3 regions of the Rahnella sp. PD12R genome follow, and region 3 is predicted to be linked to each of the others. Evidence: predicted binding sites of a transcription regulator. Region 3 holds the regulator's gene; each other region holds the start of a gene.

Region 1 (10,839 bases), on a different contig from region 3:
CGCCGTAAAGGCGCCGAGCGTGCCGCAATCAACGCCCCGATGCAGGGAACAGCAGCGGACATTATCAAACGCGCGATGATCAGCGTTGCCGACTGGCTCAGGCAATCCGATGCTCCGCGTGCCCGCATTATCATGCAGGTACACGATGAACTGGTGTTCGAGGTGCATAAGGATGATGTCGATGCAGCAAGTGAGAAAATTCGTAATTTGATGGAGTCGAGCATGGAGCTCGCTGTTCCGCTCAAAGTGGATGTCGGTACGGGTGAAAACTGGGACCAGGCTCACTAAGCGGTCATTTGACTAAGTGGATAGTAATTAAGCTTTTTTTGTAATTAAGCTACAGGATTGTGTGCTCAGACCTTGAAGGTGATCGCATAATCCGCGATTTTTGTGTAAGTAAACTACAAAAAGTTCTTTTTCCCCGTCAGGAAATAGGGTAAAGTTTCTCTTGTAGGGTACAGAGGTAAGATGTTCTATCTTTCAGACCTTTTACTTCACGTAATCGGATTTGGCTGAATATTTTAGCCGCCCCAGGCATTTATGTCTGGGGCGTTTTTTATTGTGCTTTTCATGACGTTGCGATGGTTTCCCTCAAACGCAATCCATAAAAAAGGGCGACCTGCTGGCCACCCTGATGATGTTCTTTACTTACACATGCCATTCATAATGGCCGGTAACGTTATTCGCCGGACAATTCTTCTTCCAGCACTTCCGGTGGGATCTCGTTGAACCAGTTGTTCAGCTTATCGCTCAGTTTATCCACGCCCATTTTCTTCGGTGAAGAGAACGCTTCAACCTGAATATCGCCCATGAATTCTTTTACTGCTTCACGGACCATCTTGATCTGCGCCTGACGTGCACCGGAAGCCAGTTTATCGGCTTTGGTCAGCAGCAACATTACCGGCGTACCAACATCCACTGCCCACTGAATCATCTGCTGATCGAGATCTTTAAGCGGATGACGGATATCCATCAGCACAACCAGACCCTTCAGCGAATTACGCATTTGCAGATATTCGCCCAGCGCGCGCTGCCATTTGCGTTTCATTTCTTCCGGTACTTCTGCATAACCGTAACCCGGTAAGTCGACCAGACGGATGCCCGGTTTGACTTCGAACAGGTTGATCAGCTGAGTACGTCCCGGCGTTTTACTGGTACGTGCGAGGCTTTTTTGCTGCGTCAGCGTATTCAGCGCACTGGATTTGCCGGCGTTTGAACGACCAGCAAATGCGACTTCAATGCCTTCGTCAGCTGGCAGGTGCCGGATATCCGGGGCGCTCATGACGAAATGGGTCATATGATAGTTGTAAGTTTGGCTGGTCAAAACGTGCGTCTCCGTGAGGCATGAGTATCTGGCTGGCGATTATAACTGCAACAGAGCCGAGATGTGTTCGTGTTTTTGAAATCCGAATGATGAGGCGAAGGGACCACAGAGATGAAGGCGGGGGAAATTGCCTTCATGATGTAAGACATTTGCTATTCATGATGCGGGTTATTTCGCTTGTTTTATCGCCGTATTTATTAATTCTTATCGTAATCAACAAGATAAAATTTGAGTGTTTCCGAAACCTCACTGGCGGCTGGCGGGTATCTTGAGCCTTTGCGCCAGTCGGGTAAAGTAATTCTTACGCGATGAAGGTAAGTAGGGAAACACGGACGAATTCTGCATTCACGGATCACGGGAAATGCATTGCGATTTAAGGACGAACGGGGCCGGAGGCTCTGAAAGGCAAAGGAAAAACCGGGACGTTGACGCTATACAGGGAAAGTGTTTGATGAATATCCTTCAGACGAAGGAAAGAAAAAGGCAGCAAGGTTACCTTGCTGCCTTTTTTCTTTGTTCGCTTTCTGCTAGATTCCGCCGCAAATCTATACTAAATGTACACACCTAAGAGCAGATGCCATGAAACAGCCAGCGAAAGCACCACGCGCCAAAACCGCGACAGCTAAAACGAAGAAGAAAAGTCGTGTAGAGCTTGATATCGAAGCGCGCGAACGCAAGCGTGATAACAAGCGCCGTGGCCATAAAGCAGGCTCACGCGCCAATCCGGATGCGGCTCAGAATCAAAACGGTTCCGGCGCTAAGAAAGCCGATCCGCGCATCGGCAGCAAGAAAGCGGTGCCATTAATCGTTGAGACAGTAACGAACAATGCGGCGAAAGCTAAAAAAGCCGCGCAGCCGAAGCAAGATGCAAAACCAAAAATGACGCCGGAAGAAGAACTGACGTTGCTGGAAAATGATGAGCGTCTGGATTCACTCCTGGACCTTATCGATGACGGCAAAGCACTGAGCGCGGAAGATCAGGCTTACGTTGATCAGACGCTGGATCGTATTGATGTTCTGATGGAAATCCTCGGCATTGAACTCGGCGACGATGAAGATGACGAAGAAGAAGAGAAGAACGAAGACATGATGCAGTTGCTGAAGCGCGGAAATCCAAAAGACGGTTTCTAAGCCATGCGCTGGGTCGTCCCGGCAATAGCCTTACTCTTTGCATGTTATATGCTTTGGTTATTCGGTAAACTACGGCGGTTATCGAAAACCAAAGCACGTTTGCGCAGAGCGACCTTTGCACGGCAGGCCCAAAACCTGCCTGTAAGGCGAACCGGCAGCATCCGACGCCGGAAGGAGTAAGTCACCCCATGTCAGAACAGACAACCGTCTGGGATTTAGCGCTGATCCAGAAGTACAACTATTCAGGTCCGCGATACACATCCTATCCAACAGCACTCGAATTCAGCGAAAGCTACGATGATGCGGCCTTCAAAAAAGCGGCTGTGCGTTATCCAGAGCGTTTCCTTTCGCTGTATGTGCACATTCCTTTCTGCCATAAGCTCTGCTATTTCTGCGGCTGCAATAAACTGGTGACCCGCCAGCAGCATAAAGCCGAAGAATACCTTAACGTCCTAGAGAAAGAGATCAGCCACCGCGCACCGCTCTTTAAAGGCCGTCAGGTCAGCCAGCTGCACTGGGGCGGTGGTACTCCGACTTACCTTAATAAAGCGCAGATAAGCCGTCTGATGAGCCTTCTGCGGGCACACTTCGATATCCTGCCTGACGCCGAGATGTCGCTGGAAGTGGATCCGCGCGAAATAGAGCTGGATGTTCTCGATCATCTGCGCAACGAAGGTTTTAATCGTCTGAGTATGGGCGTGCAGGATTTCAATAAAGAAGTGCAGCGTCTGGTGAACCGCGAGCAGGACGAAGACTTCATTTTTGCGCTGATTGAACGGGCACGTGCGCTGGGTTTCAACTCCACCAATATCGATCTTATCTACGGCCTGCCAAAACAAACCGCAGAAAGTTTTGCGTATACACTGAAACGCGTGGCGCAGCTGAACCCCGATCGTCTGAGCGTTTTCAACTACGCGCATATGCCGAAATTGTTCGCCGCTCAGCGCAAAATCAAAGATGCCGATTTACCCGGCGCCGAAGAAAAACTGAAGATCTTGCAGGAAACCATCGCTTCGCTGACAGATTCCGGATACCGCTTCATAGGCATGGACCACTTTGCCCGCCCGGATGATGAACTGGCCGTGGCGCAGCGCGAAGGGAAATTGCATCGCAACTTCCAGGGCTACACCACGCAGGGCGACAACGATTTGTTAGGCATGGGCGTTTCGGCGATCAGCATGCTGGGCGACACCTATGCGCAGAATGAAAAAGACCTGAAAACCTACTATGACCGCGTAGAAGCTGAAGGAAATGCGCTGTGGCGGGGTCTGGAAATGACCGATGACGATTGCCTGCGCCGTGACGTAATCAAAGCACTGATCTGTCATTTTGAACTGGATTTTGCCGATATCGAGAAACGTCACGGGATTCAGTTTACGGATTACTTTGCCGATGATCTGGCCTTGCTTGAGCCGCTGGTCAAAGACGGTCTGGTGGAAGTCAGTGAAAACCTCATTCAGGTCACCCCGCGCGGCCGTCTGCTGATCCGCAATATCTGCATGTGTTTTGATATTTACCTGCGCCGCCAGGTTCGCCAGCAGCAATTTTCCCGCGTTATCTGACGTTCGCTGCACAAACAAAAACAGCCGCATTTGCGGCTGTTTTGCTTTCTGGCAATGACGTTATTCCATGCCGAGTTCTTTCAGTTTACGGGTCAGGGTATTTCGTCCCCAACCCAGTAATCGTGCAGCTTCCTGTTTGTGCCCCTGAGTATGGCGCAGCGCCGTAGTCAGCAGCGTACGCTCCATCTCCGGCTGTGCTTCTGACAACAGATTTTGATGACCGGAACGCAGGGCGCGATCGGCCCATTGTGCCAGCAGCGTTGCCCAGCTGTCCGGCAGGCTTTGCCCACCCGTCTCAGGCGCTGTCGTTTCAAACAATTCACTCGGTAAATCCTGAATCAACACTTCCTGACCGGCGGCCATAACGGTTAACCAGCGGCAGGTGTTTTCCAGCTGGCGCACGTTCCCTTGCCACGGCAGACGTGTCAGCGCCGTTTCAGTTTCAGGATGAAGATTTTTGGCTTCCACACCCAGCTCTTTCGCCGCAACTTGCAGGAAATAACGGGCCAGACGCGGAATATCTTCACGACGTTCACGCAGCGGAGGCAGATGGACGCGGATCACGTTCAGACGGTGGAATAAGTCCTCACGAAATTTGCCTTCCTGAACCCGTAACTCCAGATTCTGGTGGGTAGCCGCGATAATCCTGACATCCACTTTTACCGGCGCGTAGCCGCCAACCCGATAGAACTGCCCGTCAGCCAGCACGCGCAGCAGGCGGGTTTGAACATCAAGCGGCATATCACCGATTTCATCGAGGAACAGCGTGCCGTTATCGGCCTGCTCAAAACGTCCCTGACGTATGGTATTCGCCCCGGTAAATGCGCCTTTCTCGTGGCCAAATAACTCGGACTCAATCAGGTCTTTCGGGATCGCAGCCATATTCAGCGCGATAAAGGGCGCTTTGGCGCGCGGGCTGTGGCGATGCAAAGCATGGGCGACCAGCTCTTTACCGGTTCCGGATTCCCCGTTTATCAGCACACTGATTGAAGAGCGTGATAACCGGCCAATAATGCGGAAGACGTCCTGCATGGCTGGCGCTTCACCAATAATATCAGCCGTCGGGCCACTGGCAGGTTGGCTGCGCGCCGGTTGTTGTTGTTCCTGATAATGACTGATCGCACGCTCGACAAGCGCAACGGCTTCGTCGATGTCGAACGGTTTTGGCAGATAATCAAACGCACCTTGCTGATAGGCGCTGACCGCGGCATCCAGATCGGAATGCGCTGTCATTATGATGACCGGAAGCATCGGATGGCGCTGTTTAATCTGTTTTAACAGCGCTAAACCGTCCATGCCGGGCATACGGATATCTGATAACAAAACGTCAGGGGTTTGAGTCGCAATGGCATCAAGCACTTCATTGCCGCTGTCAAACGTGGTGCAGGTTAAACCGGCTCCAGTGAGCGCGCGTTCAAGTACCCAGCGGATGGAGCTATCGTCATCGACGATCCAGACTATCCCTCGTTGCATAAGAACCTCACTGGCGAATAGGCAGGAAAACCGAGAATTCGGTGTGTCCTGGCCAACTGTTAAATTCAACTTTACCCGAATGCTGATCAATCAAACTGCGCGCGATAGAGAGGCCCAAACCGGTGCCCCCTTCGCGGCCACTGACCATGGGGTAAAAAAGGGTGTCCTGCAAATGCGCCGGTACCCCGGGGCCGTCATCTTCAATATCGATACGGGCCACCAGACGATAACGCACGCCGTGTAACGTAATCTGGAAAGCCGTGCGTGTGCGCAAAGTAATTGTGCCGCCTTCGTCCCCGAGCGCCTGCAATGCGTTGCGGGTGATGTTCAGCAAAATCTGTTCTATCTGATCCGGATCGTGCGCCAGTTCTGGCAGGCTCGGGTCATAGTCTCTGACCAGCTGAACGTTATCCGGTTTTTCCATCGACACCAGCTGGCAAACACGTTCCGCAACCTGATGAATACTTTGTGTGATGTGCTGGCTTGGGCGTTGTGGCCCCAGCAGGCGATCAACCAGATTACGCAGACGGTCGGCCTGCTCGATAATGACTTTGGTGTATTCCAGCAGAGCCGGATCGGGCAGTGCTCTGGATAATAACTGGGCGGCACCACGCAGCCCGCCAAGCGGGTTTTTGATTTCATGGGCCAGGCCGCGGATCAAATCACGCGCGGCAACCTGTTGAGCATGCTGCAATTGTTCCTGACTCAGACGTCGCTGGTTATCCATCGGCGCCAGTTCGACCAGAATGAAACCTTCCGGCAGCATCTGCGCGGTCAGTGAAAGAACATGTGCGCGCCCATCGACAACCAGGGTCACTTCGCTGTCTGTAAAGCCCTGTCCGGCTGTCAGACTTTCACGCATTAAGTCGATATTGAGCGAAAAATATCCCACCAGTTCCGGCAAAGGGGTACCAAAGAGTTTGCGGGAACTTTGCGCCAGTAACTGCTGAGCGGCCGGGTTGGCGTAATGCACAGCCAATTCGTCGTCCAATAACAGAACGCTGTTGATTAAGGAATTCAGGATCTGCCCAGCATCGGGCAGCTTGCCAGTTGCCATACCGCAGTCTCCCGCACCTGATTGGTGCATTTTATCTCGCTACCCGGCGAAATCACGGGCCAGAGGGGTTAAGCAGGAAAGAGTGTGGAGAAAAAAGCCCATCCGGAGATGGGCTGAAAGTTTCCACGGCAACAAATAAAATCGTCTTACTTAATTTTGACGCTGAAGGCTTTGTTACAACCAGGCCATCAGTCGGGTATTACGCTCAGCGCCAGCCCAACAGCGGGCGCTGAGCTCAGGGTTTAATCAGAAATTAAACGCTGTAGTACAGTTCGAACTCAACAGGGTGCGGAGTCATACGCACACGGTCCATTTCTTCTTTACGCAGACTGATGTAAGCATCGATAGCGTCGTCAGTGAACACGCCGCCACGGGTCAGGAACTCGCGGTCTTCGTTCAGTGCGTTCAGAGCTTCTTCCAGTGAACCTGCAACTTTTGGAATTTCTGCTTCTTCTTCCGGTGGCAGGTCATACAGGTTTTTATCCATCGCATCGCCAGGGTGGATCTTGTTGATGATACCGTCCAGGCCGGCCATCATCAGTGCAGCAAACGCCAGGTATGGGTTAGCCGCTGGATCAGGGAAGCGAGCTTCGATACGCATGGCTTTAGGGCTGGATACGTGTGGAATACGGATAGAGGCAGAACGGTTACGTGCAGAATATGCCAGCATCACAGGTGCTTCGTAGCCCGGGACCAAACGCTTGTAGGAGTTTGTTGTCGGGTTAGCGTAGGCATTGATGGCTTTAGCGTGCTTGATGATACCGCCGATGTAGAACAGTGCCATTTCTGACAGGCCGCCGTATTTGTCGCCAGAGAACAGGTTGTTACCGTTCTTAGACAGAGACATGTGGCAGTGCATACCGGAACCGTTATCGCCAAACATTGGTTTTGGCATAAAGGTCGCAGTTTTGCCAAATGCGTGAGCCACGTTGTGAACCACGTATTTGTAGATTTGGATTTCGTCAGCTTTTTTGGTCAGCGTGTTGAAGCGGGTTGCCACTTCGTTCTGGCCAGCAGTGGCGACTTCGTGGTGGTGAGCTTCAACAACCAGACCCATTTCTTCCATGGTCAGACACATGGTAGAACGCAGATCCTGGGAGGAGTCGACCGGAGGAACCGGGAAGTAACCGCCTTTAACTGCAGGACGGTGGCCTTTGTTGCCGCCTTCGTATTTGGTGCTTGAGTTCCATGCGCCTTCGATATCATCGATAGCAACGTGGGAACCGGAGATGCTGCTGCCGAAGCGCACATCATCAAACAGGAAGAATTCTGGTTCTGGCCCGAACAGGACGGTATCCGCGATACCAGAAGAGCGCAGGAAGTCTTCTGCACGTTTTGCGGTAGAGCGTGGGTCGCGGTCATAACCTTGCAGCGTTGTTGGCTCAAGGATATCGCAGCGAATGATCAGCGTGGTTTCTTCGTAGAATGGGTCAAGAACAGCAGTGCTCGCGTCTGGCATCAGAACCATGTCAGATTCGTTAATGCCTTTCCAGCCACCGATTGATGAACCATCAAACATTTTGCCTTCTTCGAAGAAGTCAGCGCTAACCTGGTGCGCTGGAATGGTGACGTGCTGTTCTTTACCCTTGGTGTCAGTGAAACGCAAATCTACGAATTTCACTTCATGCTCATTCAGCATCGTCAAAACGTGTTCAGCGGACATACTAGTTCTCCCGAATTTCTCATTATCGTCGTGGAACGAATAACCATTTTTGGTCTTTAGTTGGAAATAACAGCTTTACTTGAACTGGCGTGTGGCCTAAACAGCACTATTATTTGTCTGGTCAGACTCTTTCACCCAGTAAAAACTTTTTACCCTAAAAAATTTTTACTCTAAAAACTATTAGCGAAAAGTGTGCCAACTTTGAGAAAATGCAAACAACGCCATTTTACAGGGCTTTTGCACTCAATAAGTATGCACCATAACGGAATTTATGCACTACAATGGTGCTAATCGTGAGATGCAAGGCACCAAAAAGGTGCGTCATAATGGTTCAGGGGTTCTTTTGCACCGTGAAAGGGATCACAAAGTAGCCATCCACAAGTTGTTTCAACAAGATCCTTGTGATCTTGTTTAGAACCTCGCTTAATACGTGTACAATAGCGCGCTATTTCTAATGCCTGAGGCAAAGCTGTGATCGAAAATTTGCGTAACATCGCCATTATTGCCCACGTTGACCATGGTAAAACCACCCTGGTCGACAAGCTGCTGCAACAATCCGGTACTTTCGGAGAACGTGTAGAAGCTACCGAACGCGTAATGGACTCCAACGATTTGGAGAAAGAGCGTGGGATTACCATCCTCGCAAAAAACACCGCCATTAATTGGAAAGACTACCGCATCAACATCGTGGATACCCCAGGACACGCCGACTTCGGCGGTGAGGTAGAGCGTGTGATGTCAATGGTCGACTCGGTGCTGCTGGTTGTGGATGCAATGGATGGCCCAATGCCGCAAACCCGTTTCGTGACCAAAAAAGCATTCGCTAATGGTCTGAAGCCGATCGTGGTAATCAACAAAGTTGACCGCCCTGGCGCGCGTCCTGACTGGGTTGTTGATCAGGTCTTCGACCTGTTCGTAAACCTGGACGCAACTGACGAACAACTCGATTTCCCAATCATCTATGCATCTGCACTGATGGGTATCGCGGGTAATGACCATAACGATATGGCCGAAGACATGACCCCGCTGTACCAGGCGATTGTTGACCACGTATCTCCGCCACAAGTTGAGATGGAAGCACCTTTCCAGATGCAAATCTCTCAGCTGGACTACAACAACTATGTTGGCGTCATCGGCATCGGTCGTATCAAACGCGGTACTGTTAAACCTAACCAGCAGATCACTGTGATCGACAGCGAAGGTAAAACCCGTAACGGTAAAGTCGGTAAAGTTCTGACCCATATGGGTCTTGAGCGTATCGAAGCGACCGTTGCTGAAGCTGGCGACATCATCGCGATCACCGGTTTGGGTGAGCTGAACATTTCCGACACTATCTGTGACCCGGCAAATGTTGAAGCTCTGCCAGCGCTGAGCGTTGATGAACCAACCGTTACCATGTACTTCTGCGTTAACACCTCTCCGTTCTGTGGCAAAGAAGGTAAGTATGTGACTTCACGTCAGATCCTTGACCGTCTGAACAAAGAACTGGTGCACAACGTAGCATTGCGTGTTGAAGAAACTGAAGATGCTGATGCATTCCGTGTTTCAGGCCGTGGTGAACTTCACCTGTCGGTTCTGATCGAAAACATGCGTCGTGAAGGTTTCGAGCTGGCGGTTTCCCGTCCTAAAGTAATCAACCGTAAAATCGATGGCCGCATGCAAGAGCCATTCGAGAACGTGACACTGGATATCGAAGAGCAACACCAGGGTTCTGTAATGCAGGCCATGGGTGAGCGTAAAGGCGATGTCAAAGACATGATCCCAGACGGCAAAGGTCGTATCCGTCTTGATTACCTGATCCCAGCACGTGGCCTGATCGGCTTCCGTACTGAATTCATGACCATGACTTCAGGTACCGGTCTGCTGTACTCCACATTCAGCCACTACGATGACGTCCGTCAGGGCGAAATCGGTCAGCGTCAGAACGGCGTTCTGATTTCCAACGGTCAGGGTAAAGCAGTTGCGTTCGCACTGTTCAGCCTGCAAGACCGCGGTAAATTGTTCCTGGGCCACGGCGCAGAAGTGTATGAAGGCCAGATCATCGGTATTCACTCACGTTCTAACGACCTGACCGTGAACTGCCTGACCGGTAAGAAACTGACCAACATGCGTGCGTCCGGTACTGACGAAGCAACGACTCTGGTTCCTGCTATCAAAATGTCTCTGGAGCAAGCTCTGGAATTCATCGATGATGACGAACTGGTCGAAGTGACTCCTCAGTCTGTACGTATCCGTAAACGTCACCTGACCGAGAATGACCGTAAACGTGCAATGCGTGGTCCAAAAGAAGGTTAATCTTCTTTTACGCAAGCCGTTACACAGAAGCAGGGTGCCTTTGGGTACCCTGTTTTTTTTTGTGTTTTTTTTCCAAACCTGCACTAAACCCCGCGCATCTGTCACTGTTCACCTGTACGTTTTACCGCTAAAGTTAAAAGTCATCTTTGAAATCAGGAGCGTGCAATGCTGTACATTTTTGATATGGGAAACGTCATTATTGATATTGATTTCAAACGTGTTCTTGGCGTGTGGAGCCATCTTAGCGGTACGCCGCTGGCCACGCTGACGGAGCGATTCTCGATGGGCGAGGTATTCCAGAAGCACGAGCGTGGCGAAATCAGCGATGAACAGT
Region 2 (10,839 bases), on a different contig from region 3:
TACGCGGTATTACGGGCTTTGAAAGCGATAAATCAGATTCCTCCCAGATAGGCTTTACGCACCTCCTGATTATGCAACAATTCTTCCCCGCTTCCGCTCAGACGTATCTGCCCGTTGACCATCACATAGCCCCGGTCGGAAAGCTTCAGCGCGTGATGCGCATTTTGCTCAACCAGGAAGATCGTCATGCCGTTGCGCGCCAGCTCACGCAGCGTCTGGAAAATCTGTTTAACGATAATCGGTGCCAGCCCGAGGCTGGGTTCATCGAGCAATAACAGTTTCGGACGGCTCATCAGCGCACGCGCTATCGCCAGCATTTGCTGCTCACCGCCAGACATGGTCATCGCGCGCTGTTTCCGCCGCTCTTTCAGGCGGGGAAATAAATCGAACATAGTTTGCAAATCTTCCGCCGCATATTTATTTCCCACAGGAATGGTGCCCATCAGCAGATTCTCCTCAACGGTCATATCGGGGAAAACGCGCCGCCCTTCCGGCGACTGCGCAATCCCGGCCGACGCCACAAAGTGCGTGGATTTACGGCTGATATCTTCCCCGCGAAACAGAATCTGCCCGCTCTGCACGCGAGGCTGCCCGAAAATTGACATCAGCAGCGTCGATTTCCCTGCGCCGTTCGCCCCGATCAGCGCCACCGTTTCCCCTTCGTTAACCTGCAACGACACTTTTTGCAGCGCCTGAATCGCGCCATAAAAAACATCGACATCACGAAACTCCAGCATCGCGTTGCTCATAGGCTGACCTCATCTTCACTGGCACCCAGGTAAGCGGCGATCACTTTTTCATCGTTCTGAATGGCCTGCGGAACGCCTTCGGCAATCACGTCGCCGTGGTCGAGCACGATGATGTGGTCGGAAATTTCCATCACCATGCCCATATCGTGTTCAATCAGCAGCACGGTGATGTCGTGATGGTCTCGCAAAAAACGGATAATTTTGCTCAGCGTGCGCGTTTCAACCGGATTCAGACCCGCCGCGGGCTCATCCAGGCAAATCATTTCCGGCGCAGTACACATCGCCCGGGCGATTTCCAGACGCCGCTGTTGCCCGTACGACATTTCCCCCGCCAGCCGGTTGGCACAGTCCACCAGTTCCACCACTTCCAGCCAGTAAAATGCGCGATCCAGCGCCTGATTCTCCGCACGGCGGTAGCCCGGCGTATTCAGCACGCCGGCAATCAGATTGCGGTTAGTCTGCATATGCTGTGCCACCAGCAGGTTTTCGACGACGGACATTTCCCGGAACAGTCGGATATTCTGGAACGTGCGCGCCAGCCCCGCGCGGTTCACCAGATGCGTTCCGCCGAACATTTTGTAGAAAATCCGCTGCCCGAGCTGCGCCGGTTTCACCCAGTCACTGGCCTGAAATTTTTGCCCGAGCACCTGAATCACATTGGTCGTACGCCGTTGCGTATTGAGTAAAATATTGCCGCCGGTCGCCTTGTAAAACCCGGTCAGGCAGTTAAACACCGTGGTTTTCCCCGCACCGTTCGGGCCGATTAATGCCGTGATTGAGCCACGTTTCACCTCCAGATTGACGTCATTGAGCGCCCTGATCCCGCCAAAATGCATCATCAGATGCTGTACGCTGAGAATGTTGTCGCGACGCAGAGCCTCACTCATGGCGCGACTCCTTTACGCACGGTAAAGCCGCTGCGGCTGATGCGGATTAACCCGCGCGGACGCCAGATCATCATCACCACCATCAGCACGCCAAACAGCAACACGCGATATTCCGCAAAACTGCGCAACAGCTCCGGCGCGACCGTAAGAACAAACGCCGCCAGCACCACGCCGATGGTCGAGCCCATCCCGCCGAGCACCACAATGGCGAGGATCAGCGCGGATTCAAAAAAGGTGAAAGACGTCGGGTTAACGAATCCCTGATAGGTGGCAAAAAACACCCCGGCAATACCGGCCGTTGATGCGCCGAGCGTAAACGCCGAAAGTTTTACCAGCACATGGTTCAGCCCCATGGCCCGGCAGGCGATTTCATCTTCACGCAGCGCTTCCCACGCCCGCCCGATCGGCATCCGCGTCAGGCGATGTTTGATAAACAGCACCAGCAACACCACCAGAACCAGCACCGCGTAGATGAAAATAAACTTCATATTCGGGTTATAGGTCAGATGGAAAAATTCATGAAACGGCACGCCGCCCTCTTTCGCCCGCCTGCCGAATTCCAGCCCGAAGAATGTGGGTGGCGGCGCGGAAACGCCGTTCGGTCCGCCGGTAAACGACAACCAGTTGGTCAGCACCAGACGAATAATTTCCCCGAAACCGAGCGTCACAATCGCCAGATAATCGCCGTGCATCCGCAACACAGGGAAACCCAGCAATGCGCCCGCCAGTGCGGCCATCACCGCCGCCAGTGGCAACATTGACCAGAATCCGAGGCCAAGATACTGATAGCCCAGCGCCAGCCCGTACGCGCCAATCGCGTAAAAAGCCACGTACCCGAGATCTAACAAGCCCGCCAGCCCGACCACGATATTCAGCCCGAGCCCCAGAAGGACGTAAATCAGCCCTAAAATCGCGACGGTCAGAATGTATTTCGTGGCCACGAACGGGAAGAAAATCGCCAGCACCAGAATGAGCGGGATCACCCAGCGCAGGTTACTTTTGTAATCCGGCGGACGCACATAAACTCCGGCGCTGTCAGCCTCAAAACGCGCACGCATTTTCCGCCCAGCTGCCGTTTCTAAAAATGCGCTAAGCAGGAAACGTCCGAGCATCACCGCGGCGATAATCCATACCAGCCGCTGGCTGTGGAATGTAAAACTGTAGCCATCAAGCACAACGCCGACGACCGGGCCGAAAATAATCAGCGCCACCAGCCCGGCAAAAATGGCATCAAGCAGACAACGTTTGAGCGAAAAATCGCTCCTCATATCAGTTTGTGACGTCATTTTTTCCCCTCACACTTTCGTCACGACCGGACGACCCAGCAGGCCCTGAGGGCGGAAAATGAGGATCACCACCAGCAATCCAAACGAAAAGACATCTTTGTAATCCGAGTTCACCATGCCCGAGAACTGCGCTTCGGCGATCCCCAGAATCAGGCCGCCCAGCATCGCGCCCGGCAACGAACCGATACCGCCCAATACCGCCGCCGTGAACGCTTTAATACCGATGATAAAACCGGCGTAAAAATCAAACGTGCCGTAATTCATGGTGACCAGCACTCCCGCCAGCCCGGCCATCGCCGCGCCAATCATAAAAACCAGCGAAATAATGCGGTCTGTATTGATGCCGAGAATCGACGCCATTTTGCGGTCCTGCTGGACGGCGCGACACATACGCCCGAGCTTCGTATTGCTGATAATCCACGACAGCACCAGCATTCCGAGCAGCGAGGCCACCAGTATGAACAGCTTGGTGTACGTCATCTGCACAAAACTTTCGCCAATGTGGAAACGCACCGCGCCGTCCAGCATGGTCGGGATCCCTTGCTGGCGTGGTCCCTGGCTGATTTGTGCGTAGTTTTGCAGGATAAGCGACATACCGATGGCGGAAATCAGCGGCGCAAGGCGGGTGGAATTTCGCAACGGTTTGTAGGCAATGCGTTCAATCGCCCAGCCATAAACGCCGGTCACGACAATGGTGAACACCAGCGTGCCGAGGATCAGCAGCGGAAAGGAGTGCAGCCCGAAGAAGGAAAGCAGCGCCAGCGCGATGGCGCACAGGTACGCAGAAATCATGTAAACCTCGCCGTGAGCGAAGTTAATCATGCCGATAATGCCGTAAACCATGGTGTAGCCGATGGCGATCAAACCGTAGACAGCGCCGAGCGTGATGCCATTAAACAATTGTTGCAGAAAGAATGAATCCATAAATACGCAGTCTCTTTTTGCGACCGCGTTCAACGAACGCGGTCTTTGTCTGATATGGTTTTATTCCTTCACTTCCTGGTATTTGCCTTTGTCATCCCACTTATAGACTACGTAATCGGAAACCTTCAGATCGCCTTTGCTGTCCCAGGCTTTCTTGCCCATGACGGTATCGACGCTGTTGACTTTCAGCCAGGCGCTGGCTTTGGCGGAATCCGTACCGCCGGTGGCTTTGAATGCGGCAGCAATGGCCTGAACGGATGCGTAGGAGTAGAGCGTGTAACCTTCCGGCTCAAATTTACTGGCGCGGAATTTATCGATAACGGCTTTGCCGTCCGGGATCAGACGCGGGTCTTTGCCGAAGGTCATGAGAATACCGTTGGTGTATTGCGGGCCACCGGCAGCGGTCACCATTTCCTCATTGACGATACAGTCGCCGGAGAAGAAGGTCGCCTGAACGCCCTGCTCACGCATCTGACGGACTAACGGACCGGCTTCCGGATGGCAGCCGCCGAAGAACACCACATCCGGTTTTTGCGCACTGATTTTGGTCACCAGCGCGTTAAAGTCTTTTTCGCCGCGCGACAGGCCTTCATACATCACCTCTTTTACACCGCGTTTGTTGAGCGCCGCTTTGGTGGCGTCCGCCAGCCCCTGACCGTAGGTGTCTTTATCGTGGATGATGACCACTTTTTTGGCTTTCAGTTTGTCGATGATGTAATCGCTCGCCACTAATCCTTGCTGGTCGTCGCGGCCACACATGCGGAACATATCACTCATGCCGCGTTCGGTGATTTGCGGGTTGGTGGAGCCCGGCGTGATGGCGATAATTCCGGCGTCGTTATACACCTCGGAGGCAGGCATGGTGGAGGAAGAACAGAAATGCCCGACCACGGCCTGCACTTTATCCTGATCGACCAAACGGTTAGCCACCGCCACCGCCTGTTTCGGTTCGCAGGCGTCATCGCCCTGCACCAGTTTGATTTTCTCGCCATTAATCCCGCCTGCGGCATTAATGTCTTCGGCAGCCTGCGTGGCCCCGTGCCAGTACTGATCACCGTAAGTCGCATTCGGCCCGGTAAACGGCCCCGCAACGCCAATCACAATATCCGCATGTGCGGAGAAAGCGGTCACCAGACAACCGGCCAGCAACAAAGAGAGCGGACTTTTCATAAATTTCATCGACATCGTCATGATCCTTAGCACTGTGTTTGAGTAGAAACCTGAACTAAAAAGAAAATTCTGAAGCTTAATTTTGAAATTCACGGCTGAAGCCAAAAGACGAAAGGTTTCCCGAGGTTGAATCAAAAGTAAGAAACATAAGCAAAATATCTGCCAGTGTTTCCAATGCTCTGAGAATGTGTCGGGCTCTGTGAGTATAGATAGCGCTCAGCCCGCGTTACGGGCAACTGACAGAAACGACGACGGGATCACACCGCACTGCGCTGGTGCTGAAAAGCGACGAAAAAGAGGATAGCGAAACCGCGTGCACCAAAATGAGCCGTGATAAATCAGTCACTCAGTTCACACAATTACGCCTGGTGACATTTTTATCCTTTGCTTCTTGCGGCGGGTTGTTTTGTAATGCGGGCAGATGATTGCAACAGGAAACCACTGAACAATGAAGAGATTATCCTGCCTGACGGCGATAGTTCTGGCGATGACATTAACCGGTTGCGCTGGCGATTATGTGATACACACCAAAGCCGGCGACCAGCTTTTCGCCCACGGCGAACCCGACCGCGACCGCGATACCGGCATGACCAGCTACACCGACATGAACGGCGATTATCATCTGATGAATACCAATGATATTGCCGGAATTGTGAAGAAATAGGATTTTGACTGGCAGTGATTCAGGCATAAAAAAACCGGGCTTTCGCCCGGTTTGTCATTCTCAGCGTCAGCTGAAAATCAAATCCCCTGCTCGGCAATATCCATCGCAAAGTAGGTCAAAATGATATCTGCACCGGCACGTTTGATTGCGCCGAGGCTTTCGCGCACGACGGCGCGTTCGTCGATGGCACCGGCCTGCGCGGCGAATTTGATCATCGCGTATTCACCGCTGACCTGATACGCCGCCAGCGGCAGACGGGAGGCTTCGCGGATATCGCGGATAATGTCCAGATACGCGCCCGCCGGTTTCACCATCAGCGCATCGGCGCCTTCCTGCTCATCCAGCAGTGACTCGCGCACCGCTTCGCGGCGGTTCATCGGGTTCATCTGATATTGCTTGCGGTTGCCTTTCAGCACGCTGCCGCCCGCTTCGCGGAATGGCCCGTACATTGAGGATGCGAATTTGGTGGAGTACGCCATGATTGATGTATCAATGAATCCGGCTTCGTCCAGCGCGCTGCGGATGGCCTGAACCTGACCGTCCTGTGCGGCGGAAGGCGCGATAAAATCGGCACCGGCGGCGGCGGCAACAACGGCCTGTTTGCCCAGATTGATAAGCGTTGCATCGTTATCCACGCCGTGGTCGTGCAATACGCCACAGTGGCCGTGCGAGGTGTATTCGCAGAAACAGGTGTCGGACATCACAATCATTTCAGGCACGGTGTCTTTACAGATACGCGCCATACGGGCGACGAGACCGTTTTCATTCCAGGTGTCACTGCCGGTCGCATCCATGTGATGCGAAATACCAAAAGTCATCACCGAGCGGATACCGGCGCGGGCGTAGCGTTCAATTTCAAACGCCAGACGCGATTCGGGAATGCGTAAAACGCCGGGCATAGCTTCGATGGGTACGTATTCAGAGGTCTCTTCTTCTACGAAAATCGGCAGTACCAGATCGTTGACGCTAAATTCAGTTTCCTGAAAAAGAGTGCGCAGGGATTCGGACTGTCTCAGGCGGCGAAGGCGTGAGCTCGGGAACTGATTCGACATGAAAACTCCTAAAAATTAATCTGTTGCGCTGATATTTTTTAGAAACAGGAGCGCAGACAGTTCAGACGGCAGGAGGCAATGCAGCGCCGTCAGACGATGAAGCCCGCATTTTATAATAACTTTTAAACAAATGATGAACTTTCCGTGAGGAGATGTAACAGAGGCCGCATTTTTGGAAAGGCGATCCCCGTTCAGGGGATCGCCGGAGTGAGGATTAACCGAGTTTTATCTCACGATCGGCTGAGGCAATCGTCGATGGCCGGTGCGCGATAAATATCCGCGTGATATCCAGCTCGCTTATCGCCTGATTGATACGCGCTTCATTGTCGAGATCCAGATGGCTGGTCGCTTCATCGAGGAACAAAATGGCCGGACGGCGATACAACGCGCGGGCAATCAGCAGCCGCTGTTTCTGGCCGCCGGACAAGCTGCCGCCCAGTTCGCTGATAAGCGTTTCATAGCCCATCGGCATCCGTTCGATGTCGTCATGAATGTTGCAGCGCCGCGCGCAATCCATGATCCGCTCTTCGTCTTTTGCCTCATCAAAGCTGGCGATGTTCTCGGCGATAGAACCGGCGAAAAGCGTATCATCCTGTAACACACAGGCGATGCAGCTGCGGTAATTGTTCAGCCCGGCGGTGGTGATATCCATACCGTTGATCAGGATGCGGCCTTCGGTTGGTGAGAGTAAACCGGTCATAATTTTCATCAGCGTGGTTTTCCCCTGCCCCGACGGCCCGGTGATCGCCACACTTTCCCCCGCCGCCACCGACAGGTTCAGGCCGTTAATCAGCGGTGCTGAAAGGCTGTCGTACTGAAATACCAGATCCCGCACGTCCAGCGACGCCGCTTCGCCCGCCCGCAGCAACTCGCGCTCCGGCAGGGATTTCTCGGTATCCGTCAGCGCAATATCCGCGATACGGTCGCGATGCAGTGAAAGCATCCGCAGCTGTAACACCATGTTCAGCAGGTTCGCCGCGCGTTCGGAAAATTGCCCGCGATAGGTATTGAACGCAACGAACATCCCGAGCGTCATGTGCCCGTCGATTACCTGCGTTGCGCCCAGCCACAGCAGCGCGACCTGGTCGAGCGTGGCGATCAGCGTGTTCCCCCCGGTGAACATCATTTCAAACTTAGTTTTACGCACCGTCGCATTGGCGTTATCCACGTTCAGGTTGAGCCAGAAGTTGGCACGCGCTTTCGATAAACCGAGCGCTTTCAGCGTGCTGATGCCGTACAGGGTTTCCATAAAATGCGAACCGGCACGCGCGCCTTTCACGATTTGTTCTTCCGAAACCTGACGATAGGCGTTGTACGTCGTAAGGCGGAACACCACGTAAACGGCGGTAAACCCGAGGATCACCCAAATCAGCCAGCCACCGTAGAGCACCATCATCACGATCAGCCCGACCGACATAATGCCGTCGATAATGCTGTTCACGACGTTGGTGGTCAGCGTGGTACGTAAGGTATCGAGAGAGGCAAAGCGCGACTGAATATCGCCAAGTTTGCGCTTTTCGAAGTAATCAAGCGGCAGTTTCAGCAGATGGTCAAACAGCCGCGCTTTCCACTGCACGTCAATCAGCGTGCTCATGACCAGCGACGTCCAGGCGCGCAACATACTGACGCCGGTGCGGAAAATAATGAAGAACAGCAAACCGAGGCAAATCAGCGTCAGCAGATCCGGATCTTTCGCCGGGATCACGTGGTCCATCACCAGCTGCATCCCGACCGGCAGCAGCAGGTTGACCGATTCAATCATCAGTGACAGGCAGAAAATCTTGGTCAGCGCCGGCATCAGGCCGCTGACGTTGCCCATCATTTTGCGCAAGTCCAGCCGGACGCGCGGTTTTTCGCTGGTGAAACCGTTGTCCGGCCACAGCTCCAGCGCGACGCCGGTGAAGTGCTCCGACACTTCGCGCATACCCAGCGAACGCCGCCCGAATGCCGGGTCATGAATAATCACCTTGCCCTGTTTCACGCCAACCAGCACCACGAAATGGTTGAGATCCCAGTGCAAAATGCACGGCGTTTTCAGGGCATTCAGTTCGTCGATGTCCAGCTTCAGCGCGCGGGATTTCAGTTCATTGGCGGTGGCAATATCCATCAGTGTGCGCAGCGTTGCGCCACGCGACGAAATGCCATAGCGCTGACGCAGGCTTTGCAAATCAACGTGTTTGCCGTGATAGCCGCACACCATCGCCAGACAGGCCAGCCCGCATTCGGCGGCTTCGGTCTGAATAATTTGCGGCACCCGGTGGCGCCAGCTGAAATGCAGGCGGTCAGCCAGCTCGCGTACGTTATCGAGATTCATTGATTGGCCCCACCACGCTTTTCTTCATGCTGTAATACGGAGACAACATCCACTGATACAGCGGCCTTTTCTCCAGGAATAAGGTTGATTCGGCTTTCATGCCGCTGGATAAGTTCAGCGTTTCGCCGTGCCAGTTCATGGCTTTTTTATCCAGTGAAACAATCACTTTGTAATAGGGCCCGCTGACCGTACCGTTGGCCGTGCGCGGCGCGCTGGCGTAGGTATTCAGTTCCTGTCCGGAAACGGGTGCAGAAGAGATCGATTCGACCTTGCCGGGGAACTGGCCATATTTTTCAAACGGATAGGCTTCGTAGCGGATGTTGATATGTTCACCGGCTTTCACGTAAGGCACGCTTTCATTCGGCAGCCACGCGACCAGGAAGAACGGGGAATTTTTAGCAGGCACCAGCTGCGCCAGGCTGTCACCGGCATTAACCATCTGACCCGGCGTGACGCTCAGCGAGGAAATCTTGCCGGAAGTCGGCGCGGTAATTAGCAAAGAACCTTTTGCATCGGCCTGCGCCAGCTGGCGTTCCAGATCGTTACGCTGATAACCATATTGCGAAATCTGGTTATCAAATTCAGCCGCGCGGGTGACCAGCTCGCTGCGCAGGTTGGTTATCTGTAAGGCTTCCTGAATTGCCTGCGTGTTGAGGCTCTGAAACGAGGTTTGTTGCTGATAGAACAGGTATCGCTGGTTGTTCAGCTGGTCGGTATTGATCAGCCCTTTCTTCTGGTACGCGCCGTAGTTCTGCATGCTTTTTTTCATGGCGTCCAGCCCTTCCTGCGCGGAATCCACCATGCTTTGTGACACCTGATGCGCCTTCTGATACTGGTCGAGCTGCTGTTGCAGGTTTTCCAGCGTTTCCTGCTTATTGTGCTGAAGCTGCACAATAATGGCGTCAATTTGCTCACGTTGTTTTTTAATGGCAGCCAGCGTGGTGGTGCTGACATTCCCCGCCTGCGTCACCCGGCTGACGTCGATTTCATACAGCGGCTGGCCTTTTTTCACCGGTTTGCCGGTATCAACATACAAACCGGTAACCACGCCCTGTTCCGGGCTGAATAAATTGATGCTGTGCGGCTGAGTAATAATTTCACCGCTGACATTAATTCGTCGGGTGTAGTTTGCGAAGATTAGGAATATCAGTAGAGCCAATATAAAAATGGCCGTCAGTGAAGTCACAATCCATAAAGGCCACCCAGCGAGTAATAAAGCCTTACCCGTCCAGTGGTTTTGCTGATGATCATTCACCTCTTTGCGAAAGAGCATATTTTGTGATCCGGAAAAACAGAATCCCAAAAAGATAGCAGCCAGAAAACGGCCTGCCACCGCGATTACTCTGAAACAGGATAATCCTTTATTTTCATGATGAAATTGTCACCACTCAATATCATCGGAAGACATTGCATCAATCACCCGGAATTAATAATACCCAAAGTGAATAAGATTAATTTTTGTCCGGAAAATAAATTATTCAGATTTTATTAACTATTAATTAGCCTTTAAAACAACAGGTTAAACTCGACATTTCACTTAGGAGATTATTCCTAGTCTAATTTCAGTCGTGGTGCTCTAGGCTTAATCCCCGTGAAGACATTGCGTAGAAATTATCTCCATAGCATTACTCAATGTTTTCATCGCCCCCGGATTTTCGGGGACTTGCTTTAACAGATTAAAAGGAAGGCCTAAGATGAAACAATTAACAGAACATGATATTGAAATGGTTAATGGTGCGGGTTGGTCGGAAGATATCAATAAAGTTGCCGATCGCCTCTCAAACTTTGGTCAG
Region 3 (10,839 bases):
CATCACGCTGTAAGGGTTGGTTTTGTCCACAGCGGCGTTGGCCAGCGGAGCCATAACCACCAGCAGTGCAGCGATCACTAAACGTTTAAACATACTTATTTTCCTCTTTTATGGAGAATCCGTGATGGCAATTCTTAATGGGCAGCCGGCTGTGGCGCCGTATTAGCGTCAGGTGCAGGTGCGGCATTCCCTTCAGGTGCTGCCGGAGCAGCCGTTGCATCAGGATCAGCCTTGCCGTCGCCGCTCTTATAAAGGAACTGGCCAATCAGGTCTTCGAGAACCAGTGCGGATTTCGTGTCCTGAATGACGCCACCATTTTTAAGGATAGTCGTTCCCATCTCCGGGTCCTCAAATCCAATGTTCAGTGCCAGGAATTGTTCACCCAGTAAACCCGAGGTACGGATAGCCAGTGTACTGGTGCTTGGGATCTGGTTGTATTTCTGGTCGATATCCATTTCCACACGCGGAGAATAATTTTTATCCAGCGTAATGCTGCTGACGCGGCCGATCACCACGCCGCCAACTTTCACCGGAGAGCCGCTTTTCAGGCCGCCGATATTGTCGAAGTCCGCAGAAATACGGTAAGTCGGATCCGAACCGATAGAACGGATGTCAGCCACTTTCAGGCACAAAAAGACCACCGCGATCAATGCGATGATTAAAAATGCGCCAACCCAAATCTCACTCTTTTTCGTTTGCATGGTTTAATTTCCAAACATCAGTGCTGTCAGCACAAAATCCAATCCCAGCACCGCCAGTGACGAATGCACCACAGTACGTGTCGTTGCCCGGCTGATCCCTTCGGATGTCGGGATCGCATCATAGCCATTGAACAACGCAATCCAGGTCACGGTGATAGCGAAAACAAGGCTTTTAATCAGGCAGTTAAGCAGATCTGTCCGCCAGTCTACGGCAGTTTGCATCGCAGACCAGAAGAAACCGCTGTCGATACCCTTCCAGTCCACACCAACCAGTGAACCGCCCCAAATCCCGACAGCAACGAAAATCGCCGTCAGCAGGGGCATGGAAATCAGACCGGCCCAGAAGCGCGGCGCCACAACGCGGCGCAGCGGATCAATCGCCATCATTTCCAGGCTGGAGATTTGCTCAGTGGCTTTCATCAGACCCAGTTCAGCGGTTAACGCAGAACCCGCGCGTCCGGCAAACAGCAGCGCGGTCACGACCGGGCCCAGTTCACGCAACAGCGACAACGCCACCATCATGCCCAGACTGGCTTCGGCACTGTACGTGGTCAAAATGAGGTATCCCTGCAACCCCAGAACCATGCCGATGAACAGCCCGGAAACCAGAATGATTAACAGAGAAAGCACGCCAACGCTGTAGAGCTGCTTTATCAGCAGCGGCCATTGTTTGGCAAATTGCGGCTTACCGACTAATGCCCGGAAGAGCATTAAACCGGCACGGCCAAAGGACGCACAGGTGTTTATCCCGCTGCGCCCGACTGAGGCTAATGCCTTAATTAACATGGGTACTCCATCATCCGAGCAGCTCGGTTTTGTAATCACCGGCAGGGAAACGGAAAGGAACCGGTCCATCGGCAATACCATCAAGGAACTGGCGAACCCGCGGATCAGGATTATTTTGCAGCTCCTCAGGCGTTCCTTCAGCAATAACATGTTGTGCTGCAACAATATACGCGTAATCCGCAATGCTCAGCACTTCAGGAACGTCATGGGAAACCACAATACAGGTCACGCCCAGCGCATGGTTCAGCTCGTCGATCAGTTTGACCAGCACACCCATCGTGATCGGGTCTTGCCCCACGAAAGGCTCATCGAACATGATGAGTTCAGGATCAAGCGCAATGGCACGCGCCAGCGCGACACGACGCGCCATGCCGCCGGATAATTCCGCCGGCATCAGTTCACCGGCACCGCGCAGCCCGACGGCTTCAAGCTTCATGGTCACGGTACTGCGCAGTAATGCCTCAGGCAATTTACTGTGCTCGCGCAGCGGGAACGCGACATTTTCGAACACATTGAGGTCAGTAAACAATGCACCGGACTGAAACAGCATGCTCATTTTTTTGCGTGATTCGTAAAGCTTTCGGCGTGACAGCGCAGGAATGTTATCTCCGTCAAACCAGATTTCACCTTTATCCGGCGTAAGCTGGCCGCCGATAAGACGCAGGAGCGTCGTTTTACCGATCCCCGAAGGCCCCATAATGGCGGTGACTTTGCCTTTCGGCACGGTCATGTTTATCTCTTCGAAAATGGGACGATCGCCGCGCACGAAACTCATGCCTTTGATCTCAACCAGATTCGATTCGCTTTGACTCATTCAGTTTATCCCTTCGGAATGCTTTCGCTAAGAATACGTCTGACCCGGGTGGGGCGTCGTATAACTTTGGTATTTTTACAAAAACTTACCCCGCTTTCGTTACCAAAGTTGCCATCGATTTACTTTTCCGTCACAGACGGTCAAAATCAACGAATTACCATTTTAAATTAAAAGCCTTCATCGTCTAACATACAGGAACCTGCTGGCCACGTTTTCAGACAAAATGTTGCCTTAGCTCATGTTGACGAAGGAATCGCCTGCCTTTCAAGGCAACGAACCTCGCATTATACCCAATAAAGGATGTTTCATGCTTCTCGCTATCGTACTGATGATTGTCGGCCTGTTACTGCTTGTTTACGCCGCCGATCGTCTGGTGTACGGAGCCGCTGTGCTGGCACGCTCGCTGGGCATGCCGCCACTGGTGATTGGCATGACCGTCGTCGGCGTGGGCATATCACTGCCTGAACTGGTGGTTTCCACCACCGCCGCCATCAACGATCAAATGGATTTGGCCGTTGGAAACGCAATTGGTTCGAATATCATTAATATTCTTCTGATTTTGGGCGGCGCCGCCCTGATTCATCCACTTTCCGTTCGTTCTGATATATTACGCCGCGAACTCCCTCTATTGTTACTGGTCACAGCGCTGTGCGGTTTTCTGCTGAGCGACGGCGAACTCAGCCGGTTCGATGGCGTTTTACTGCTGGCCAGTGCCGCCGCGTTTATGATGCTGGTGATAAAAATCGCCCGCGCGGCTGAAAAAGAGGGGCTGGACACGCTGACGTACGAGCAAATGTCTGAACTTCCGCAAGACAGCAGCAACACCGTGGCATTTCTGTGGCTGGCATTGGGCTTTATCATCATGCCACTGGCGTCGGGCATGATTGTCGACAACAGTACAGTGATTGCACGATATTTAGGCGTGAGCGAACTGGTGATTGGGCTGACGGTCATCGCTATCGGCACCAGCCTGCCGGAACTGGCGACGTTTATCGCCGGTGCAATTAAAGGTGAAGATGATATCGCGCTGGGCAATATCATCGGCGCCAATATTTTTAACACCTGCCTGGTGCTGGGATTACCTGCACTGGTGGCACCGGGTTCGTTCAACCCGGATGCGTTTCACCGCGACTACTGGGTGATGCTGGCGGTCAGCGTGGTGCTTTCCGGTTTGTGCCTGATGCGCAAACACCGGATCGGGCATATGGCCGGCGCATTATTGCTGTGCGGATTTATCGCCTACATGGCGGTGCTGTTCCTGTTACCGGACAGCATTGCCTTCTGAACTCTGTCAGGAATTGACTATGGCTAACTTTACCTTCGCCTCCGACTTTGATTTCCAGGCCGTCGGGCGTGATGTGCTGAAAACAGAACGTGAAGGACTTGAGCAGTTAGATCAATACATTAACGGTGACTTTACCCGTGCGTGCGAAAAAATCTTCGGTTGCACCGGAAAAGTCGTCGTGATGGGTATGGGCAAATCCGGTCATATTGGCCGCAAGATGGCCGCCACATTCGCCAGTACCGGGACTCCGGCATTTTTTGTCCACCCGGGTGAAGCCAGTCACGGCGATCTGGGCATGGTATCAAAGCAGGACATCGTTATCCTGATTTCCAACTCCGGCGAGGCGCATGAAATTCTGGGGCTGATCCCGGTCCTGAAACGGCTGAGCATTACGCTTATCTGCATGACGTCCAATCCGGAAAGCACGATGGGTAAAGCCGCCGATGTGCATCTTTGCGTCCGTGTGCCGAAAGAGGCCTGCCCGCTGGGGCTGGCGCCGACCAGCAGCACCACCGCTGTTTTGGTCATGGGCGACGCGCTCGCCGTAGCGCTGCTTGAAGCCCGCGGATTTACCCCTGAAGATTTCGCCCTGTCACACCCCGGCGGAGCACTGGGTCGCAAGCTCTTATTGCGCGTCAGCGATATCATGCACACCGGCGATGAAATCCCGCACGTCAGCCGTGATGCTTCTTTGCGCGATGCTCTTCTGGAAATCACCCGCAAAAATCTGGGCATGACGGTCATCTGCAACGATTTGATGAAAATCGAAGGGATCTTTACCGATGGTGATTTACGCCGCATCTTTGATATGGGCGTGAACATTAATAATGCGGCGATTGCCGATGTGATGACGACCGGCGGGATCCGCGTTCGCCCTTCGCTTCTGGCGGTTGATGCACTGAATCTGATGCAGGAAAAACACATTACCTGCGTAATGGTTGCTGATAGTGACCAGTTGTTAGGTGTGTTACATATGCACGATATGCTGCGCGCTGGCGTAGTTTAATTGAGGAATAGCCCGAATGAGTAATAGCGCAGCCCTGGTGGAGACCTTCTACGGTCCGGTCAGCGCCCACGTGCTGGAACGCGCCAAAGCCGTTCGCCTGCTGATTTGCGATGTGGACGGCGTCATGTCCGACGGCCTGATCTACATGGGAAATCAGGGCGAAGAGCTGAAAAGTTTTAACGTTCGCGACGGTTATGGCATCCGTTGCCTGCTGACATCTGACATTGAGGTCGCGATTATTACAGGCCGCAATGCGAAATTACTGGAAGATCGCGCTAAAACCCTCGGTATCCGCCACTTGTATCAGGGGCAATCGGATAAGCTTTTGGCCTTCCGCGAACTGTTAGATACACTGTCCCTGCGGGCTGAAGAAGTAGCGTATATCGGGGATGACCTGATTGACTGGCCGGTTATGGCCGAAGTCGGTCTTTCCGTAGCGGTTCAGGATGCACATCCGATCCTGTTGCCGAAGGCCGATTACGTTACCCGTATCGCCGGCGGACGTGGTGCCGTACGCGAATTGTGTGACCTGATTCTGCTGGCGCAGGGCAAGCTGGAGGACGCCAAAGGGCTGTCGATATGAGTAAAACAAAACTTTGGATTATCCTTGTTCTGACGGCCATCGTTCTGATTCTGGTGGGCTGGTCATTGTCTGACAGCAGCGATGACGCTCCGCAGGCGGTTAACGATCAGGATCCCACTTATCAGAGCGCCCACACGGTCACGATGGTCTATGACCCGACGGGCAGCCTGACGTATAAACTGGTTTCAGACCAGGTAAAATACTACGCCGCCGATCAGGTGACGTGGTTTACCAACCCGGTCGCGACAATGTATGACAAGAATAAAACACCAACCTGGGTGCTGCGTTCTGATAAAGCCAAGTTGACTCAGGATAAGATGCTCTATCTTTACGGGCATGTGCAGGGCGATAGCCTGACGCCTGAGACGTCACAGCTTCAAAGAATCAAAACGGATAATGCCCGGGTTAACCTGACGACACAGGACGTTGCCTCAGACGATGAAGTAACGCTTTATGGCACAGGTTTTACATCTAACGGCATGAAAATGCGCGGTAATCTGCGTGATAAGACAGCACAGCTGATCGAAAAGGTAACGACCTCTTATGAAATTCAAAGCAAAAAATAAAATCCGTGATCTCCTGATCGTCAGCTCGTTGTTAGCCGTGAGCATTCCGGCCTTCGCCTTAAAAGATGACACGACGAAACCGATCACCATTGATTCCGCCAATCAGGCGCTGGATGTGAACACCAACACGGCCACCTTCACCGGTAACGTTGTGGTCAATCAGGGCACCATTCAGGTTAAAGCCGATAAAGTGGTCGTTATCCGTCCTCAGGGCGTTTCCGGCAAAGAAGTGGTGGAAGGTTACGGTAATCCGGTGACATTTTACCAGATGCAGGACAACGGCAAGCCAGTGAAAGGCCATGCGCAGAAAGTCCGCTATGAAGTGGAAAACGATCTCGTGACCCTGACCGGTAACGCGTACCTCGAACAGCTCGACAGCAACGTGAAAGGCGACCGTATTACCTATCTGGTGCAGAAACAGCAAATGGAAGCCTTCAGTGATAAAGGCAACCGTGTGACGACCGTTCTGGTTCCTTCGCAGCTGCAACAAAAAACGCCTGCCGCGGGCGGCCAGCCGACCAAAAAGAGTAACTGATATTTTATGGCAAAATTAATCGCAGAGAATCTGGCCAAGGCATACAAAGGCCGCAAGGTCGTTGAAGATGTCAGCCTGAATGTCAATTCGGGAGAAATCGTCGGCTTGCTGGGGCCAAACGGTGCGGGTAAAACCACCACCTTCTACATGGTCGTCGGGATTGTGCAACGTGATGCGGGCCGTATTATCGTTGACGATGAAGACATCAGCCTTTTGCCATTGCATACCCGCGCCCGTCGCGGCATTGGGTATCTTCCGCAGGAAGCCTCCATCTTCCGTCGTCTCAGCGTGTTTGATAACCTGATGGCCGTGTTGCAAATTCGTGACGACCTGACCAAAGAGCAGCGTAACGACCGCGCCAATGAGTTAATGGAAGAGTTCCATATTTCCCATTTGCGCGATAACCTCGGTCAGTCATTGTCCGGTGGTGAACGTCGCCGTGTTGAGATTGCCCGCGCGCTGGCAGCGAATCCTAAGTTTATCCTGCTGGATGAACCTTTCGCCGGGGTTGACCCGATTTCCGTCATCGACATCAAAAAAATCATTGAGCATTTGCGTGACAGCGGCCTCGGCGTGCTGATCACTGACCACAACGTTCGCGAAACTCTCGACGTTTGTGAGCGTGCCTATATCGTCAGTCAGGGGAAATTGATCGCCCACGGCACGCCAGCCGACATTCTTGCTGATGAACAGGTTAAACGCGTTTATCTTGGTGAAGAATTCCGTCTGTGATCTGTGCCGCCGGAACCGTGCCCGTTTCGACGTAAAGTCTGACGGGAGGTCTCTGACAGAAGTTACTCAGTTTGTAATCAACGGAAATAAAACCAAGATATGAAGCAAGGTTTGCAACTCAGACTCAGCCAACAACTGGCAATGACTCCTCAGTTACAACAGGCAATCCGCCTGTTGCAACTGTCCACGCTTGAGCTCCAACAGGAGATCCAACTCGCGCTGGAGAGCAACCCTCTGCTGGAACAAACCGACCTTCATGATGAAATCGATTCGGTAGAAGCCACCGACAACGAAGCGTTAGATACACGCGAAGCGCTCGAACAGAAAGACATGCCCGAAGAGCTGCCGCTGGATGCCACCTGGGACGAGATTTATACCGCGGGCACGCCTTCCGGCACCGGCAACGATTACAGCGACGACGAGCTGCCAATTTATCAGGGTGAAACCACGCAGACGCTTCAGGATTACCTGATGTGGCAGGTGGAGCTGACGCCGTTTTCCGACACCGATGCCGCGATTGCCACGTCCATTGTCGACGCGGTAGACGATACCGGCTATCTGACCGTTTCCCTTGACGACATCCTCGAAAGCATCGGTGACGACAACGTCAGCATGGACGAAGTCGAGGCCGTTTTGAAACGCGTACAGCGTTTTGATCCGGTCGGTGTGGCGGCGCGTGACCTGCGTGACTGCCTGCTGATCCAGCTTTCGCAGTACGCCACAGACACGCCTTTCATCACCGAAGCACGCCTGATTATCAGCGAACATCTGGATTTGCTGGCGAACCATGATTTCCGCGCACTTATGCGTTCAACCCGGCTAAAAGAAGATACACTGAAAGGAGCGATGCTTCTGATTCAGTCTCTTGATCCGCGTCCGGGCCAGTCGATTAACACCGGTGAATCCGAATATGTGATCCCCGATGTGCTGGTGCGAAAAGTGTCCGGTGTCTGGACGGTAGAACTGAACTCCGACAGCATTCCGCGTTTGAAGATCAACCAGCAATACGCCGCGATGGGCAATTCCGCGCGCAGCGACAGCGACGGACAGTTCATCCGCAGCAATTTGCAGGAAGCCAAATGGCTGATCAAAAGCCTGGAAAGCCGCAACGATACGCTGCTGAAAGTGACGCGCTGCATCGTTGAGCAGCAGCAGGCGTTCTTTGAGTTAGGTGAAGAATTTATGAAACCCATGGTGTTGGCAGATATCGCCAGCGCCGTGGAAATGCATGAATCGACGATTTCACGTGTGACGACGCAGAAGTTTCTGCACAGCCCGCGTGGCATTTTCGAACTGAAGTATTTTTTCTCCAGCCATGTCAGTACAGACAGCGGCGGCGAGGCATCGTCAACCGCGATCCGGGCGCTGGTGAAGAAATTAATCGCAGCGGAGAATCCTGTAAAACCGCTCAGTGACAGTAAGTTAGCCACCCTGCTTTCCGATCAGGGAATTATGGTGGCGCGCCGGACTGTCGCCAAATACCGAGAGTCTTTGTCCATCCCGCCCTCAAACCAGCGTAAACAGTTAGTTTGACCTCAACAGAGAAGGAAGACATTATGCAGCTCAACATTACCGGACATCACATTGAGATCACGGATCCCCTGAGAGAATTCATCACGTCGAAGCTGGCCAAGCTTGAGCAGTATTTCGACCGGATAAATCAGGTGTATGTGGTGTTGAGCGTTGAAAAGGTGCAAAAAGTAGCGGAAGCCACTTTGCATGTGAACGGAGGCGAGTTGCATGCCACCTCGGAGCATCAGGATATGTACGCGGCAATTGACGGCCTGGTTGATAAACTGGCCCGCCAGCTGAACAAGCACAAAGACAAACTGAAACAGCACTGACATTCATGTAGCCAACCCTGTGCTACAAACCTTCGGGCATCGGCTTGTGACCTTCGGGAAACGAGCCGATATAGCTTCAAGGGTGAAACAGCGCCAAAGTGAAGATGACATGATTAACGATACTGCAATGCAATTAACGTCGGTGCTTAATGCCGAATGCACCAAAAGCGGCGTTCATTGCGCCAGCAAAAAACGCGCACTGGAAATCATCAGTGAGCTGGCGGCCAAACAGCTAAATTTATCGCCGCAGGTGATTTTTGACGCCATTTTGACCCGTGAACGCATGGGCAGCACCGGGATCGGTGCCGGGATCGCCATTCCGCACGGAAAGCTGGAAGAAGACACTTTACGTGCCGTCGGGGTGTTCATTCAGCTTGAACAACCGATCGCTTTTGACGCTATCGATAATCAGCCTGTGGATTTGCTTTTTGCCTTGCTGGTTCCGGCAGATCAATGTAAAACCCATTTACATACCTTGTCTTTAGTCGCCAAAAAACTGGCGGATAAAGGGGTGTGTCGTCGTCTGCGCGGAGCGCAAAGTGACGAAGAACTGTTCCAGATAATGACTGAAAACGAATAAATTACTGATTCCCGGTTGCGCGCCGGGAAAATGAATTCTGAACACTGAATGCCAGGGGAGTGACACCATGGTGCTGATGATTGTCAGCGGCCGTTCCGGTTCCGGGAAGTCGGTTGCCCTAAGGGCATTGGAAGACATGGGTTTTTACTGTGTGGATAACCTGCCGGTAGTGTTATTGCCGCAGCTCGCCCAGACCCTTGTTGAACGCAATACGTCAGCGGCCGTCAGCATTGACGTTCGCAACATGCCAGAAACACCGGAAGTTTATGAGCATGCGATGTCACAGCTGCCGGAAAGCTTTTCACCACAGCTGCTGTTCCTCGACGCTGACCGTAATACCCTGATCCGCCGTTACAGCGACACCCGTCGTCTGCACCCGCTTTCCAGCAAAAACCTGTCCCTTGAAAGTGCAATCGATGAAGAAGCCGATTTGCTGGAGCCTTTGCGCTCTTCCGCGGATCTGATCATCGACACCTCCGAGATGTCCGTTCACGAACTGGCTGAAATGCTGCGTACGCGCCTGCTGGGCAAACGCGAACGTGAACTGACCATGGTCTTTGAATCCTTTGGTTTCAAACACGGTATTCCAATTGATGCGGATTACGTTTTCGACGTGCGTTTCCTGCCAAACCCGCACTGGGACCCGAAACTGCGTCCGATGACCGGTCTCGACAAACCGGTCGCTGCGTTCCTCGACCGTCATACCGAAGTCCATAACTTTATCTACCAGACGCGCAGCTACCTTGAACAATGGCTGCCCGCGCTGGAAACCAACAACCGCAGTTATCTGACCGTCGCCATTGGCTGTACCGGCGGTAAGCACCGTTCGGTGTATATCGCAGAACAGCTGGCTGACTATTTCCGTTCCCGTGGGAAGAACGTCCAGTCCCGCCATCGCACGCTGGAAAAACGCAAATCATGACGGTTAAACAAACGGTAGAAATCAAAAACCGGTTAGGGATGCACGCCCGTCCGGCGATGAAGTTATTTGAACTGGTACAGAGCTTCGAGTCAGAAGTGATGCTGCGCAACGGCACAGGCATTGAGGCGGAAGCCAGCAGCGTGATTGCATTGCTGATGCTGGATTCCCCGAAAGGCCAGCAGATTGAAATCGAAGCCACCGGCCCCGACGAAGAACAGGCGCTGACCGCCGTCGTCAACCTGATTAATTCCGGTTTCGACGAGGATTAAGACTCCCCACTCTTAGCCAAAGTCATTGGCGTTGCAGCAAGGCAGCAAGCGAGAGAGTCCCGATGAGCTGACATCAGTCAGTGATTCGGGTGAGCGAACGCCGCTAACGCCGCTGCGGCGCCAAGGACGCAGGCTAAATTCGTGAAAGACAGTCGATCGCAATGGCCTTGAAGCTTTCAAAATTCTCACTGCTCAGCAGCCGGCTCATCGAACGCT

What was found. The regulator sigma-54, encoded in region 3, starts transcription at its own class of promoters, with help from an activator protein. The targets are predictions, from matches to a motif close to GTTGGCACANNTTTCGCTNT.
Region 1: glnA (glutamate--ammonia ligase) is a predicted target of sigma-54. The motif match lies at 8,391-8,410, and genes of this name have one in related genera.
Region 2: KWG64_RS20140 (branched-chain amino acid ABC transporter substrate-binding protein) is a predicted target of sigma-54. The motif match lies at 5,164-5,183, and genes of this name have one in related genera.

Annotation. Positions count from the first base shown of each region.
Region 1 covers NZ_JAHTMS010000014.1:6,447-17,285, forward strand. Annotated here, with positions in the region: gene polA (DNA polymerase I) at 1-288, shown strand, start outside; gene yihA (ribosome biogenesis GTP-binding protein YihA/YsxC) at 680-1,324, opposite strand; gene yihI (Der GTPase-activating protein YihI) at 1,904-2,455, shown strand; gene hemN (oxygen-independent coproporphyrinogen III oxidase) at 2,644-4,017, shown strand; gene glnG (nitrogen regulation protein NR(I)) at 4,078-5,490, opposite strand; gene glnL (nitrogen regulation protein NR(II)) at 5,498-6,547, opposite strand; gene glnA (glutamate--ammonia ligase) at 6,801-8,210, opposite strand; gene typA (ribosome-dependent GTPase TypA) at 8,682-10,505, shown strand; gene yihX (glucose-1-phosphatase) at 10,671-10,839, shown strand, end outside.
Region 2 covers NZ_JAHTMS010000011.1:89,883-100,721, reverse strand. Annotated here, with positions in the region: gene KWG64_RS20160 (ABC transporter ATP-binding protein) at 33-749, opposite strand; gene KWG64_RS20155 (ABC transporter ATP-binding protein) at 746-1,636, opposite strand; gene livM (high-affinity branched-chain amino acid ABC transporter permease LivM) at 1,633-2,922, opposite strand; gene KWG64_RS20145 (branched-chain amino acid ABC transporter permease LivH) at 2,932-3,846, opposite strand; gene KWG64_RS20140 (branched-chain amino acid ABC transporter substrate-binding protein) at 3,907-5,031, opposite strand; gene KWG64_RS20135 (YgdI/YgdR family lipoprotein) at 5,465-5,680, shown strand; gene hemB (porphobilinogen synthase) at 5,758-6,732, opposite strand; gene KWG64_RS20125 (peptidase domain-containing ABC transporter) at 6,947-9,046, opposite strand; gene KWG64_RS20120 (HlyD family secretion protein) at 9,033-10,319, opposite strand; gene KWG64_RS20115 (chemotaxis protein) at 10,741-10,839, shown strand, end outside.
Region 3 covers NZ_JAHTMS010000004.1:379,430-390,268, forward strand. Annotated here, with positions in the region: gene mlaC (phospholipid-binding protein MlaC) at 1-93, opposite strand, end outside; gene mlaD (outer membrane lipid asymmetry maintenance protein MlaD) at 135-701, opposite strand; gene mlaE (lipid asymmetry maintenance ABC transporter permease subunit MlaE) at 705-1,487, opposite strand; gene mlaF (phospholipid ABC transporter ATP-binding protein MlaF) at 1,498-2,301, opposite strand; gene KWG64_RS11015 (calcium/sodium antiporter) at 2,609-3,586, shown strand; gene kdsD (arabinose-5-phosphate isomerase KdsD) at 3,606-4,592, shown strand; gene kdsC (3-deoxy-manno-octulosonate-8-phosphatase KdsC) at 4,609-5,175, shown strand; gene lptC (LPS export ABC transporter periplasmic protein LptC) at 5,172-5,741, shown strand; gene lptA (lipopolysaccharide ABC transporter substrate-binding protein LptA) at 5,719-6,276, shown strand; gene lptB (LPS export ABC transporter ATP-binding protein) at 6,283-7,008, shown strand; gene rpoN (RNA polymerase factor sigma-54) at 7,108-8,541, shown strand; gene hpf (ribosome hibernation promoting factor) at 8,565-8,852, shown strand; gene ptsN (PTS IIA-like nitrogen regulatory protein PtsN) at 8,962-9,432, shown strand; gene rapZ (RNase adapter RapZ) at 9,500-10,354, shown strand; gene npr (PTS phosphocarrier protein NPr) at 10,351-10,623, shown strand; gene KWG64_RS11070 (transcription antiterminator) at 10,757-10,839, opposite strand, start outside.